Regions from separate parts of the Microcoleus sp. PH2017_12_PCY_D_A genome, predicted to be linked through region 2. Evidence: riboswitches for the same ligand, from Rfam matches in the RefSeq annotation. Region 2 holds a riboswitch; the other holds the start of a gene.
What was found. Region 2 has a riboswitch for cobalamin ahead of JGK39_RS27385 (energy-coupling factor ABC transporter permease). Riboswitches for the same ligand answer to the same signal wherever they lie in the genome.

Region 1: it holds a riboswitch for cobalamin, as region 2 does, so the genes downstream of both, JGK39_RS15275 (DUF1636 domain-containing protein) here and JGK39_RS27385 (energy-coupling factor ABC transporter permease) in region 2, are expected to answer to the same signal.

Annotation. Positions count from the first base shown of each region.
Region 1 is NZ_JAEQCI010000047.1:53,020-60,739, reverse strand. It holds gene JGK39_RS15285 (metallophosphoesterase) at 114-1,094, shown strand; gene JGK39_RS15280 (Uma2 family endonuclease) at 1,173-1,748, shown strand; gene JGK39_RS15275 (DUF1636 domain-containing protein) at 1,937-2,353, opposite strand; cobalamin riboswitch at 2,375-2,539, opposite strand; gene JGK39_RS15270 (serine/threonine-protein kinase) at 2,682-4,721, shown strand; gene JGK39_RS15265 (serine/threonine-protein kinase) at 4,927-6,183, shown strand; gene JGK39_RS15260 (type IV pilin-like G/H family protein) at 6,175-6,777, opposite strand; gene clpX (ATP-dependent protease ATP-binding subunit ClpX) at 6,833-7,720, opposite strand, start outside.
Region 2 is NZ_JAEQCI010000119.1:88-7,807, forward strand. It holds gene JGK39_RS27375 (FAD-dependent oxidoreductase) at 15-1,589, opposite strand; gene JGK39_RS27380 (Uma2 family endonuclease) at 1,839-2,516, opposite strand; cobalamin riboswitch at 2,700-2,847, shown strand; gene JGK39_RS27385 (energy-coupling factor ABC transporter permease) at 2,869-3,627, shown strand; gene JGK39_RS27390 (energy-coupling factor ABC transporter substrate-binding protein) at 3,632-3,964, shown strand; gene cbiQ (cobalt ECF transporter T component CbiQ) at 3,961-4,761, shown strand; gene JGK39_RS27400 (DUF2207 domain-containing protein) at 5,167-5,910, shown strand; gene JGK39_RS27405 (hypothetical protein) at 5,822-6,022, shown strand; gene JGK39_RS27410 (DUF2207 domain-containing protein) at 6,251-7,321, shown strand; gene JGK39_RS27415 (SPFH domain-containing protein) at 7,553-7,720, shown strand, end outside.

The DNA.
Region 1 (7,720 bases), on a different contig from region 2:
CTAGGTTTTTCAACAAAAATATTGGCTAAAAACTCTCAATCTTCCTTAAAAAACCCGGGTTATTTGTTCGGATTACGCAATTTATAATGACTCGATTAGTTACACCCAAATAAATGACAAAAAAATATCTCATTATTGCCTTTATTGTTTTCTTCTCAATTACGGGTTTTGGTATTTTGAGTTACGCTCAGAGTTCGAGCGATCGACCTTTTGAATTTGCCTTAATTGGCGATTTGCCTTACAGCGCAGAACAAGAAGCAAAATTTCCGAATTTGATTGCAGATATCAATCGATCGCCCGCAGCCTTTGTCATTCACGACGGCGATATCAAAAGCGGTGGATCTGTCTGCGATGATGCAACTTTTGTCAGCCGCCAGCAGTTATTTAATAAATTTGAAATGCCCTTCATTCTCGCCTATGGTGATAACGAATGGACTGACTGTCACCGTTCAAATAACGCCAGTTACAACAATCCCATAGAAAGACTTGCTAAACTGCGAGAAATCTTCAGCAAAGGTACTCAAAGTTTGGGGAAACGTACCTTAACTCTCACCCGCCAAAGCGAAAATTCGCAGTTTGCTAAATATCGTGAAAATGTCCGCTGGATTTATAACGGGATAACATTTTTGGCGATAAATATGCCGGGAAGCAACAACAATTTTGGCCGGACTCCCGAACAGGATAAAGAATATGCCGATCGCAATTTCGCTAATTTAGCCTGGATTAAAGAATCTTTTGCTTCAGCAAAACGCAGCAACAGCAAAGGAATCATGTTAGTTGCACAGGCAAATCCGGGCTTTGAACTCGATCGAACCGACAAAAGAATAACCGGATACAACGATTTTATCGCAACTCTGGAAACAGAAACGCGCAATTTTCCCGGACAAGTCGTATTCGTGCACGGCGATACTCACTATTTCCGCATCGACAAACCTTTACCTCGTTTTGACGATGATACCCAACTCCCCAGACTGCTAAACTTTACCAGAGTTGAAACTTTTGGTTCTCCAAACGTGCATTGGTTGCGGGCTTTTTATGACCCCAAAAATCCTAACGTGTTTGAATTTAAACAGCAGATTGTTCCCAAAAATTAGGCAAATTAACACCAGTTGTATCCCAGATAAATATTGTTTCGCTTATACTGAAGATCGCTAGCATGGAGGAATTTATTTATGACGATCGCAACTGAGCGCATCACCGTTGAAGAATTTCTGAAATTGCCAGAAACTAAACCAGCCAGTGAATACATTCAGGGTGAGATCGTACAAAAACCTCTGCCGAAAACAAAGCACAGCCTATTGCGATCGAGAACCTGTAACGAAATTAATCAGGTGACGGAAACTCCCAAGATAGCTTATGCTTTTCCAGAGTTGCGGTGTACGTTTGGCGGGCGCTCGATTGTTCCCGATATTTCTGTACTATTGTGGGAACAAATTCAATTTGATGAGAGTGGCGAATTAGTAGACAATGTGCTAATTGCACCGTATTGGGCGATCGAAATTCTATCGCCAGAACAAAGCTCAAACCGCGTAACTAAAAAAATTATTCACTGTCTCGAACATGGCTGTCAGTTGGGATGGCTAGTCGATCCAGGCGATCGATCGATTTTAGCATTTTTACCCAATCAACAACCGCAATTTTGCGAAGGTAGCGATGTCCTTCCCGTGCCCGAAATCATTCCCTTGAATATCACCGCCGAACAAGTATTTAGCTGGTTGAGAATGCAAGCATCAACGACAGGTTCGTAGTGAGGACTTTAGTCCTCATCAAAACAGAGGACTAAAGTCCTCACTACGAACCTTCACCTAAGCACGCAATCGCATTGCTGATTGACAGTATGAATCGAGTTCTGCCCAAAAAGTCTATGTTTTACTCAAGGGTAAAAAATGTGAATTCATACCCAAGTTCAGCAACGCCAAATTTTCGCTACTTATCTCTAATTTCCCAGCGGTGGAATCTTAGCCAAAACGCCTTTTTTCAGAGCTTGAGGACGCTCAGACCAAGGTAACAAACCATCCGGCTTAGCATAGTATTGACCCGCGCATTCGAGTACAGCCTCGACACTTTCCGGCTCATTGGCAGGCAAATCACCAAACAGATAAGTATACTTTCCAGCAGCAGCAAAAGACACCGCACAAGAATGACTGCAAGCACTCATGCACTCAACTTCTAGAATATCAAACTGCTCGCAAAACTCCCAATCTTGAGCGAGTTTCGATAAGTCTTCCATGAATTGTTGACCGCCGCTTTTACCTTGGCGCTTGCCGTCTTTCCAAACACTAGCGCAAGCAGTACAAACTAAAAGACAGTGTTTTGTGCGTACAACAGTGTTTCGTTTAGTTCCATTCATCATCCATACCTCGTAGATGCGTTCAAAAGTTAGTTAGATATCGGCGGGCATTCTGACTTCAAAGGCGAAGGACTAAAGTCCTTACTACAAGCCTTATTACAGTTGCGGGACAGCGCCGGACTTGCACCGAACTTTCCCCGTTTCCTCTGGCGGCTGCTCCCCGCTAGAACCGATCGCGAATTCAAATCCTATCATACTTGCCGCCCTTTCCCAAAAAAGTTATCTTGGTAAAAGCAAGTTTTAATATCTACCCACATAAATTAACCCCGTTCGTAGTAAGGACTTTAGTCCTCTGATATTTCTGCGGACTGAAGTCCTCACTACGAACCTTATGAACGATTTTCCCAACTTTTCCCAACATGGCTATCAAGTAACCCGCGAACTCGGATACAACAGTTTGGGCGGCCGCGTCACCTATCTCGCCACAAAAATTAACACAAACAAGTCCGTTGTAATTAAGCAATTTCAATTCGCCCAATTAGGTGCTAGCTGGACAGAATACGATGCTTACGAACAGGAAATCAAAGTGCTCGAAAGTTTGGATTTCCCGGGAATTCCCCGCTATCTCGATGCTTTCGGGACTGACAGCGGATTTTGCATGGTGCAGGAATACAAAAATGCCGAAAGTGCGATCGCCCGTAATTTCTCGCCGCCGGATATTAAACAAATTGCGATCGCCACTTTAGAAATTCTAGCTTACCTGCAATCCCAAAAACCGCCCGTAATCCACCGCGACATCAAACCAGAAAACTTGTTAATCGATGACGAGTTAAATGTTTACTTAGTAGACTTCGGTTTTGCGCGCTTAGGAGGCGGAAACATCGCAGCCAGCAGCGTTGTCAAAGGCACAATGGGATTCATGCCGCCGGAACAAATGTTTAACCGGCAATTAACAGAAGCATCCGACTTGTACGGCTTGGGCGCGACGCTAATTTGTTTGTTGACTGGTACGAAATCTGGGGATGTCGGCAACTTAATCGACGATAATTATAGCATTCATTTTCGGCATTTAGTACCGCCATTGCAGCAGGGTTGGATGAACTGGCTGGAAACAATGGTAGCGCCGAGAATTCAAGATAGATACAAGTCGGCGGCTGATGCTTTGACGGCTTTGAGGTCTCTTGATGCCAGCAGTTTGCCGAAAGTGAGGCTTGAGCGCGATCGCATTCAATTTACCGCCACAGAATATGGAGAAATCTTAACACAAACTATTGCCATTAGCAACCCAATTCCCGATACAATGCTTTGTGGCAGGTGGGAAGTCGCGCCGCATCCGAACGATCCGCCCCACACGCCCTACGACCACTCTTGGATCTCCTTTGAACCGCAGGCATTTGAAAGCAATAATATCGAGTGCACAATCGCCGTCGATACGAGCAAATTGCTGGAAAGTCAAACTTACAACCGCCAAATCATCTTGCGCGCAAATTCTGAACCCGAAACTCATACAATAGAATTGCAAGCTACAACAGCCCCGCTGCCCGTACCGCAAAAAACTAATTTTTTGTCGGTATTCAGGCTGATTTTTATGTTCTGTTTGATATTAGCAAGTTTTATGTGCTGTTTGCTGTTAACAGTTTTCATATTTTACTGGATTGATTATCAGTTCGTCCCTCCGGAGGTTGACATCTTTTTGTATTCTGGGACTACTACTATCCTGCTTCCAATCTGTTTTACCAGTGGCTTATTGGGATTTTTAGTCGCCGAAATCGCCATTACAGCCCAATCAAACAAATATGATTTTAATTGGTTTCTAGCTTTATGTGGAGGGTTAATAGGATTGATTTTTTCGGGTTTTATTAGCAGCATACTAACCAGTCTTCTTGTTGATATCGCGAAGGGTACGATCGATTATCAATTAATAAATTTTGTGTATGCTGGGTCAGGGCTGGTTTCGATCCCAGTAACTTTACTTGCAGCCTTAATACTAGGACGAAGGATTACGAATCTTATGATCGAAAATGTTACAGTAGCAGTTATTATGCTGCTTTTATCATTTTCATTGTATACTCAGACCGTTAGATTCGTCTTGATTCTAGCGCTGGCATCCCTGATTTACAAAATAGTCTATTCGGTATTTAACAAGCTGATTGACCAGCAGATAGCCAAACAAATTATTGAAGTAGATGCTACCAAAAGAGCTTTTCTTACTGCCGGATTTTGTATGAGTTTGTCTGTAGCATTTCTTCTGTTTATAAGATTAGATTTTTCCTTAAAAGGGGTTGAAACAATAGAAATATTAGTTGTAGGAGGAACGATAATAACATCTCTAGCCGTCACTGGAATTCCGTTAATTGACTCGCTCGTTTTTAAACCAAAAAGAATGCTTGCCAACTATCGCAAATCCCGACCAAATTTAATTAAACTGTAAAAACTTGTTCGCAGCAAGGACTTTCAACCTCAATGACTGAAGTCCTCACTACAAACCTTACCAAACATTAAGAGTCTGCATTCCTGCCTGTTGTTGGCGGATTGTTTCGAGAGTTCGCTTTAAATCCAACTTTTAAAAACCTCGCTATTAACTATCACAACTCTCAACTACTAACTATCAACTATCAACTATCAACTATTTACCTATGAATGCTTTTCCTGACTTTTCCAACTACGGCTATCAAATAACCCGCGAACTCGGACACAATCGCGCTGGCGGTAGAGTTACTTATCTCGCTACCGAAATTAATACCAAACGTTCCGTCGCCGTCAAACAATTTCAATTTGCCCAAACAGGCGCTAATTGGGCTCAATATCAAGCTTGCGAACAAGAAATTCAGATTTTGCGAGAACTCGACCATCCCAGCATTCCCCGGTATTTAGATTCCTTCCCAACTGCATCGGGTTTCTGCATGGTGCAAGAATACAAAGATGCCCCTTCCTTGGCAAATTCTAACCGCTGGAAGCCCGCACAAATCAAGCAAATTGCTATCTCTGTTTTAGAAATACTCAAATACCTGCAAAATCGGGTGCCACCAGTTATCCACAGAGATTTGAAGCCGGAAAATATCTTGGTTGATGACAGGATGAATGTCAGCCTTGTCGATTTCGGATTTGCTAGAATCGGGGGGGGAGAAGTGGCCGCCAGCAGCGTTGTCAAAGGCACTTTGGGCTTTATGCCGCCAGAACAAATGTTCAACCGCCAGCTAACAGTCGCATCCGATTTATACAGCCTCGGCGCGACGCTAATTTGCTTGCTAATCGGCATCAATTCTACCGAAATTGGCAGCTTGATGGACGATACCGGGCGGATTAATTTTAAACATCGCTTGCCGCAGCTAACTCCAGAGTTTCTTGACTGGCTGCAAAAAATGGTGGAACCTAATTTCAAACACCGCTATCCTTCGGCGGATGCTGCCCTCAATGCTTTGATTCCCCTAGAGGTAGTTCAGCAGCGTAACAAGTCAAAACTCGCACTCATATCAGTCGGATTATTAACAGCAATTGCTGCTATTTTTATTCCTTTGCTCTGGAAATTTGTCGATCTCAAACCAGTAATCACCGCAGAAAAGTTAAATACTCAGACTCAAGTGATGTTAACTGACGAATTAGAATCGAAAAAAACTAGAGATGTTTGGTCTTTGAAACAAAAAAAGAAAGTCTACTTTAGTGTAAGTGCTACTAACTTGCCAGAAGGAAAATATAGAAGTTATTGTAAGGTTGTCAACCCTGAAGGACTATTCGCAGCCCAGAGTCAATCTTATTTAAAAACGACGGGCGATCGATTAAATACTTGGTGCTGGTACAATTTTAAACAAGATGACAAACCTGGCAATTGGCAGTTTCAATTTTACTTAGGGGGTCAAAGAGTGGCGCAAAATAGTTTCAAGGTTTTACCTTAACATAGTTGTTCCGGGCTGGCATTTAATTTCTTTGCCGTCAAAAGTTGGCGGGTTCCAAGTTTCTGCATAAGTTCCGTTCTCGCGATCGCTCTCGCATATAGCACTAATAGTTTTTATTAGATTGCTACCCTTTTCTTTGTAAGCAAATACTGCGCCAGTGTAGGATCTCTCGGGGTTCCTATCAGTAGGTTTGGCGCTCGCGATCGCGCTTTCAAATTGTGCTGGTTCGCGGTGATTGTGCCTAGTTTGAACCGGACCCATTGATGAGACGATCGTGTAATTATAGTTCTTGGTCTGTTCTTTAAGTCCCAGACCCAATTTTGCAATGGAATCGCTAAATTGACCGTACTCTGCATAGTAAGCTTGCTGCCCTCTATTGATGCTTGTAATATACTGTCTGCCTTCTAAAAATGTCTGACCCCTTGGCGGGGACGAGGGCAGGGCGATCGTATTGAGTTTGAAATCGTAACATGACGCCATGATGCCAGCCACAAGCGCGCTGTAAATTGCAATCCTCGGCAGCAAACTGGATACTGACAATCTCGATTTTTTACTGGCTTTAACTACATTGACTGACATTTTTTTAACTGTCATAAAGTAAATTTGCCAAGCTTGTAGGGTGCGCCACAAGCACCCTACAAACTATAAATTATGCAGTTTCGTGCTGTTTGTGCCATGCCGGATGCCACAGCAATTCCGCAGTCGATCGCTTCTCGACCATTTCCTTCGTGATCGTACACTGAGCCACATCCTTGCGAGAAGGCAACTCGTACATCACATCCAGCATTAACTCCTCCAAAATGCTGCGGAGAGCTCTCGCGCCGGTTTTGCGTCGGTAGGCCTCCTGGGCGATCGCCCGCAGCGCCTCCGGGTCAAATTCCAACTCCACACTATCCATCTTCAACAGCTTCTGATACTGCTTCACCAGCGCATTCCGGGGCTCAGTCAAAATCTGCATCAAAGCCGCCTCATCCAGCGGCGAAATCACCGTCACCACCGGAATCCGCCCCACAAACTCAGGAATTAAACCAAACTTGACCAAATCATCCGGCTGTACCTGCTGCAAAATATCAGCCGCCCGCTTATCTTTTGCCGGCAAAGTCGAGTTGCTTTCGGTTTCTGTTGGCTGAATAAAGCCCAAGGATTTTTTACCCAAACGCTGGTCAACTATTTTTTCTAAACCGACAAAAGCACCGCCACAAATAAATAGAATCTTGCTCGTATCAACTTGAATAAAATCTTGGTAAGGATGTTTGCGGCCACCTTGGGGAGGCACGTTAACTACCGTTCCTTCCAACATTTTTAGCAGCGCTTGCTGCACTCCTTCTCCCGATACATCTCTGGTAATCGAAGTGTTTTCGCTTTTGCGAGCAATCTTGTCAATTTCATCAATATAAATAATCCCGCGCTGTGCAGATTCGACATCAAAATCTGACATTTGTAACAGCCGCAGCAAGATATTTTCTACATCGTCGCCGACATATCCAGCTTCTGTCAGCGTCGTCGCATCAGCTACCGCAAACGGCACTTCTAGCAT
Region 2 (7,720 bases):
TACAAACCTGGATATTAGGCAATAGCATCGGCACCGACTAGAGTCTCGAATTGGGCTAATAGCATTCCATCAGCATTGTTTGCAACTCCAAAAATTCTAGGTAACTGACCTGTTTGGGCGAGAACTTGTCTCACTTCTCGGTTAGATACATCGGCTAAATTTTTGTTATTGAGAATGGCATTAACGGCCGCGATACCGACACCTTGACCAACTGCGGCGTTGAATTCTACAATTCTTCCCACAGAACAAGCCAGCCCTTCAAATCCCGAACACGGACTGACAACTGCCAGGTTAGGAACGTTTTTCATTAATGCGTGGCGGATGCCAATATTGAAGGTAGGCTGTTTGAAACTCAGACTTTTAAACCACCCCAAACTGTTTGCTTTCTCGCCAATACCCGAGATGCCTCCCCGGACATCAAAATGATAGCTAAATGTTCCCAGTGCTTCCGTAGCTGGTACGCCACCACGCAGCATTTGTGCGCCTGTTAAAGGTTCTACAACTCCCGTCACATTCCCGGCGTGTCTGATATACAGTTCTGAAGCAGAAGTAACAGAAGTAGCACCCAAACTTTTCAGCCAAGCGGCCACAAATGACATCTCTACCTGCATATTAGCTGTGGGTTTGCTCCCGTTTCTCGCTAAGGCTTCTGCTTCGCTGGCGGTGACTGCAAATAACAGCGCATTCCACGAAAGTCTTTCCTTTGGAAGTATGGCGATATTTCCCTCATCTAAAATTATGCCGGTTTCAGGAAAAGATAGCTTTCTGCCTCTAAAAGAATGGTATGCTACAGACAGTGCGGGCGATCGCACATCGATGTAATCGTTGCCCGCCCACAGAGTTTTGAGATTTCCTCTGGTGTCGATCATTTCCAGGCGGAGTTCTTCTGCTAGCTTGGCATCTTTCCCCGCAGCAGACAGCAAAAATTTTTGAGCCTCAGAATCGGCAAGGTTTGTGAAGCGTTTTAGATAAATATAATCGAGTTCTTTCAGTCTTCTGACACTGAGTCCTTGAGTTTCAAAAACTAGGGTGACTGGAAGTTCTGAGTTAGGCAAACCAAAGGTTTCAAATCCATTCAGCTTTCGCACACCTGCGGCTTGAGCTAATTCGCCATTGACAGTGGCATCAATAAATTGTTTTGCTACATAAACTGTCCCTTTTGAGGTAATTATGCTAGTAATTTTTTTGCCTTCTTTATTGATTGATTTAATTTCTACTTTGCTGAGGAGTGCGACTCCTGCTTGTACCAGCATTGCTTTCAGGGCTGCGCTGGCTTTGCTGGGGTCAAGGGCGATCGCGCTGACACCAGATTTTTGCAGGAATTCTTTATAGATTGTCGGCGGTGAACCGAAAGGGTCTAAATTTAAAGATTGTTGCAGTTCTTGACTAACCTGACTTCGATCTAAATAAGCGAGGCCGCCTCTGACTAAATGTCCGCCAATTCCTTCTTGCAAGCTTCCTTTAGACATTAGCAAAACTCGCGGATAAAGATTTGTCCGGCGGCGGTATTCTCGGGCTGCTGAGATGACGGCTAGAACGCCTGGAACTTCATCGCCAAAGCAAATGATATGGTAAGAACGCAGATCCATGAGCATTATTTAATCACGTCTCCCGATCGCCATTTTGTCGATCTGCATCTCAATTTTTGCCATCAAACTTTCTGTCTGTTCCAAATAAGGCCGCATCTTTCCTAATTTTTTTGATAATTTTCACACATTTCGGGACGCAAAAATCGGGATTTTCGGGAAAATCTTGCGTTTAGGGCGATCGCGATCGGTGAAAAAACTCGGTTGGCGATCGCCCGCAGGCTGCGTCATTCTGGCACTCTTTCCTCTCAATTAGCTTATATTATCAGGATCTATCCCCAACTCGCGCAATCGTTCAGCTAGTCGATCGGCGCGCTGGGCTAATTCCTTCACCTGTTCTTCAGGAGTCAGATAGCGTTTGCCATCCGCATCGTACCAATACAACCATTCCCTTGTCACCCCAGAATAATTTCCCCTTTCACAACCAATTCCCAAACCTATTTCTGGCATCCAAACAGGATTTCCCGGCTGTAACTCATAGGAACCATTGATTAATTTATATACTTCAAAACGAGGATCGCAACGGCGGCGAGAAGAATAAACCACGTAATAAAGTATGCCTAAATCTTTATATTTTTCCCACTTTCCGGTGTATTTGTGGTGATAAGTACCCGAAAGCAATTCGAGGACAAAACTTGGTATAATATTTTCATCCCCTAACTGGTAATTGGGACGCAATTCTTCATGGTAAAACCGTTCTATATCTAAACTTAAGAAAGCATCTGGCATGATGTACTCTTGGTCTGAGTCTTGGTAAATACCCATGTTTAAACCCAAAAACCAGTCCATGCGTTCTGCCCAAATTATGAGCAATATTGCCTTTAGCAATCCTGGAATTAATTCTTTGAGTTCGTTATCCGCAGGTGGTTGATAGAATTTTTGTCGTTCTTCGGGTGAGGGTGAGTGCTTAGAAAAGTTGTAATCTGACATAATAAATTTTTTCAAATCTGACTAATATTATAGCGTTTATTTTTGGGTATTATATGAAGATTTTAACGAACCGCGAAGACGCTAAGGGCGCGAAGTCAGAAAGAGAAGAAGATAGGTCATCTTGATTTACTTAATTTGAAATAATTTTTGTAAAATATCGGCCCAGAGTTGCGCGATCGACTAAACTATGTCTAAGCAGTCGGTTCTAATGGGGAACAGCCGTTAGAGGAAAGGGGGAAAGTTCGGTGGAAGTCCGGCGCTGTCCCGCAACTGTAATGAGAGTCTTGTCGCTTTCTGAGTCAGGATGCCCGCCGATGCGTTAGTTTAGATTGTCTCATCTGCGAGGTTCAGTATGCAGGCCAGAAATCGGAAATTAGTCAGCCTGGGATTGATGGCTGGCTTGAGTTGTTATCTTGTCTTGGGTTCGGCAACACCGGCCGCTGCTATGCACATTTCAGAAGGTTTTTTACCAGTGCAATGGGCTGTGTTTTGGTGGATGGTGGCACTGCCTTTTTTTGTGTTGGGTTTGCGTGAAATTACTCGCATTACCAAAGAACACCCGGAACTTAAATTATTACTAGCTTTAGCAGGTGCGTTTACTTTTGTGCTTTCTGCTTTAAAAATTCCATCGGTAACGGGGAGTTGTTCTCACCCAACGGGTACGGGTTTGGGTGCAATTTTGTTCGGCCCTTCGGTGATGGCTGTACTTGGTGCTTTAGTGCTGTTGTTTCAAACGTTATTGTTAGCGCACGGCGGGCTGACAACGTTGGGAGCAAATATGTTTTCGATGGCGATTGTTGGGCCGTTTGCTGCGTATTTTATCTATAATTTGCTGATGCGAACTGGTAGCCAACGGGTGGCAATTTTTTGTGCGGCTGCTTTGGCAGATTTGCTGACTTATGTGGTGACTTCGATGCAGTTGGCATTGGCTTTTCCGGCAGCGAGTGGCGGTTTTATGGCTTCGTTTCTCAAGTTTGCTAGTATCTTTGCGATTACTCAAGTACCTCTGGCGATTAGTGAGGGATTGCTGACTTTATTGGTTTGGAATTGGCTGCATTCTTACGGAAAACCAGAGTTAGAAATTCTGAAATTATTGAAACAGGAGTCATAAAGTCGTGAATCAAAAACCTACAAAAAATCAGCAAGCTACTTCGCAACAAAATTGGATGTTAGTAATTGGAGTTGTCGCCCTTGCGGTGATTCCCCTAGTTTTTGTGCGGGGTGAATACGGCGGATCGGACGATCGCGCACAGAAAGCAATTACCGAAATTCAACCCGATTATAAACCTTGGTTCAATCACTTGTTTGAACCGCCTAGCGCTGAAATTGCCAGTCTATTATTTGCGACTCAGGCGGCGCTGGGGGCTGGTGTGATCGGATATGCGATCGGGCTTTATAAAGGCCGATCGCAATCTCAGCAATCTGATGATAAATCGCCGCTGGAATGAATCATCAGATTGATAGTCTGGCTTACACCAATCGTTTGCGTGGGTTGCCGCCAACTCACAAATTATCGTTTGCGATCGCCCTTTTGATTCTGTCTCTGCTGTCTGGGGCGATCGTCCAATTGTCGATCGGCCTTTGGTTAGCAGTCTGGATCGTCATCTATGCGGGCATTCCGGGGAAACTTTATCTGCGGTTGTTGTCGCTACCGTTGATGTTTTTGCTGACGAGTTTGCCTGCTTTGGCGATTAATGGAATTGAGTTAAATCAAATCCAGACAATGCAGTGGGATATTTGGCAAGGTTGGGGAATTAGCATCGGCAATTTGTATCTGTATGTGAGTCGCACAGGCTTATACCAAGTGAGTCTGTTATTTCCGCGCACCTTGGCATCGACAAGTTGTATGTACTTCATCCTGTTGACGGTGCCATTTACAGAAACCTTGCAAATCCTCAGAAAATTGCGCTTTCCGCCGTTGTTGACAGAACTTTTGTTGTTGATGTATCGGTTTATTTTTAGCTTATTGGCGATCGCCGATGAACTTTGGATCGCCCAAAACTCGCGCTGTGGCTATCGCACTTGGAAACTAGGAATGCGTAGTTTAGGCATATTAATCGGGCAATTGCTTCAGCGAACTTTGGTAAACTACCGTCAAGTTTCGTTGAGTTTAGCCGCCCGTGGCTTTAATGGAGAACTGCGGGTTTGGCATTCTTCCCCTTACAAACCTTCGCGAAGATATACATTTGAAGCCGTGTTTGGGTGCACGGTTTTAACTTTATTAAGTGTGTTATTTCAAAATTGAAAATAAATAAAGAAATGAGGAGACGGCAGTGCCGTGTCCCTACAATTGATCGCGGTAGGGACACGGCACTGCCGTCTCCTCTATGCGGCAGTGCCGTGTCTCTACAATATGATTTTGGGTAGGGACACGGCATTGCCGTCTCCTCTATCCTGACTGAAGATATGACTTTTATGAACATAATTCATGACTTTAATGAATTGACTCCACAAGATAACTGTTGAATAATTGTAGTCAACACTTATCTTGTGGAAATCCTATGATAAATAAACGACTCCTCAAACAAATAGTTTTTTCATTACTAGCATCATTAAGCTGTTAGTCACAGTAACTCATGCAGCAGCCCAACAACTACCGTTCTACTGGGACAACATCAATGTTGCGATCGATGTTCAGACCAACGGAGATATGTTAGTTACGGAAACGCAAAAATATGTATTCACAGCAGCATACAACAATGAACGGTATCGCTATATTCCGTTAGATAAAGTCGATGCAATTCAAGATGTCACTGTTTCTGAAAATAATCAAATAATTCCGAGTACCACTGGCAATGAAAACAATCAACTTTGGATTCGTTGGCAACATGAATTAAAACCGCCAGATTCACATACTTTTGTGATTAAATATCGAGTGGTAGGTGGATTGCAGCTAGATGGTGGAAATACTCAAGTTTATTGGAAAGCCATTGCAGCGGGTCGGAAATCGCCAGTTAATACTGGAAAAGTTACGGTGAAATTACCAGATGCTTTGTCAGGGAAAGTTCTCTCCTTTACGAATTTTGGTGCAGCAGCAGTTCCTCGTCAAGTAGATACTAAGACATTTGAATTTGTCGCAAGTCAGGCTATTCAACCGGAACAAGAATTAGAAGTGCAGATTGCATTTCCCCAGGCGATTTTGAATGTACCTCAATCTGGTTGGCAACAAAATGGTAATCAATCTCAATCTACTTCGGAAAAAGCGGGCTTTCCCATGATTTTTGTAATGTTTTGGTTCGGGTTTGTGATGTTTTCGATTAGTGGCAGTGCTCGCAGTGATAGTCTTAGTAGCGGTGGTAGCGACTATGACAGTGGTGGCGGTGGTGGCGGTGGCGGTGGCGGTGGTGGCGGTGGCGGCGGTGGCGGCGGTGGTGGCGGTGGCGGTGGTGGTTGATATCAATGGGACTTACGCCACAATCAAAGAAACCGGGTTTTTAGCTAATCTGTGGGTTATAGCGAAGTATTTCGGAAAAAACCCGGTTTCTGGCTATCCGTTGATATATTGATATCCCCCAAATTCAGGAGACGGCAATGCCGTTTCCCTACAAATAATCGGGTAGGGAAATGGCATTTCCGTGTCCGAATTTGCTTGATTTTGAGATAAACCGATCGCACTCCCTACAAAATCATATTCAAAATATGACTTTTATGAACATAATTCATGACTTTAATGAATTGACTCCACAAGAAACCTGTTGAATAATTGTAGTCAACACTTATCTTGTGGAAATCCTATGATAAATAAACGACTCCTCAAACAAATAGTTTTTTCATTACTAGCATCATTAAGCTTGGTCACAGTGACTCATGCAGCGGCTCAACAACTACCGTTTTACTGGGATAACATCAACGTCATCATCGACGTTCAGACAAACGGAGATATGTTAGTCACCGAAACGCAAAAATATGTATTCACCGCAGCCTACAACAATGAACGGTATCGCTATATTCCGTTAGATAAAGTCGATGCAATTCAAGATGTCACTGTTTCTGAAAATAATCAAATAATTCCTAGTAGTATAGGAACTGAAAACAATCAACTTTGGATTCGTTGGCAACATGAATTAAAACCGCCAGACTCACATACTTTTGTCATCAAATATCGCGTGGTAGGTGGATTGCAGTTAGATGGTGGGAATACTTTAGTTTATTGGAAAGCGATTTCAGCGGGTCGGAAAGCGCCAGTTAATACTGGAAAAGTTACGGTGAAATTACCAGCAGCTTTATCAGGGAAAGTTCTGTCGTTTACCAATTTTGGTGCAGCAGCAGTTCCCCGTCAAGTAGATCCTAAAACTTTTGAATTTGTGGCAAGTCAGGCTATTCTACCGGAACAAGAATTAGAAGTGCAGATTGCATTTCCCCAGGTAATTCTGAATATACCTCAACCTAGTTGGCAACAAACTGGCAATCAATCTCAATCTTCGGGAGGACTAGGATTTTTCATAGGCCAATTTTTGGGGGTATTTTTTTCATTCATATTTTTGTTACTCATACTACTCATAATAACATTGCCTATTTTTGGTTTAATGACGATTTACCTCTATCTTACACAATTTTGTTTTAGATGTAAAAAGTTTACGCTAAAAACCAGTAGAGAAGTAATTTCTACACCTACCCGAAAGACGAAAGGAAAGGATCAAGTTATCCGTCACTGTACTAATTGCGGCTATCACCATGAAAAAATAGTTATCACGAGGTATGGAGATTCGAGTAGTGGTGGCGGCGGTGGCGGCGGTGGAGGTGGCGGCGGCGGTGGCGGCGGTGGAGGTGGTGGTGGCGGCGGTGGTGGCGGTGGCGGTGGTTAATATCAACGGGAGTTACGCATCACAATCAAAGAAACCGGGTTTTTAGCTAATCTATGGATTATAAACGAAGTCTTTCGGAAAAAACCCGGTTTCTGGCCACCCATATTCCAAATATGACTTTTATGAGCATAACTCATGACTTTAATGAATTGACCTTCAAACAAATCTATTGAATACTGATTGTAGTAAACAAATTTCCCGTACATTTCCACTTAAAGCAGCTTAAAAACTATGACTAAATCACGTTGGCTTCGCAAGCTTTTACCCTTAGCAGCATCTTTCGCAACCACGATCGCACTAGCAGGCACTTTTGCCCCACCAACTCCCGCACAAACCAATCCGCCACCTCCCCAACCCCAACCAGTCCAACCAGCGACAGAAGAAGGTTTTACCATCCCG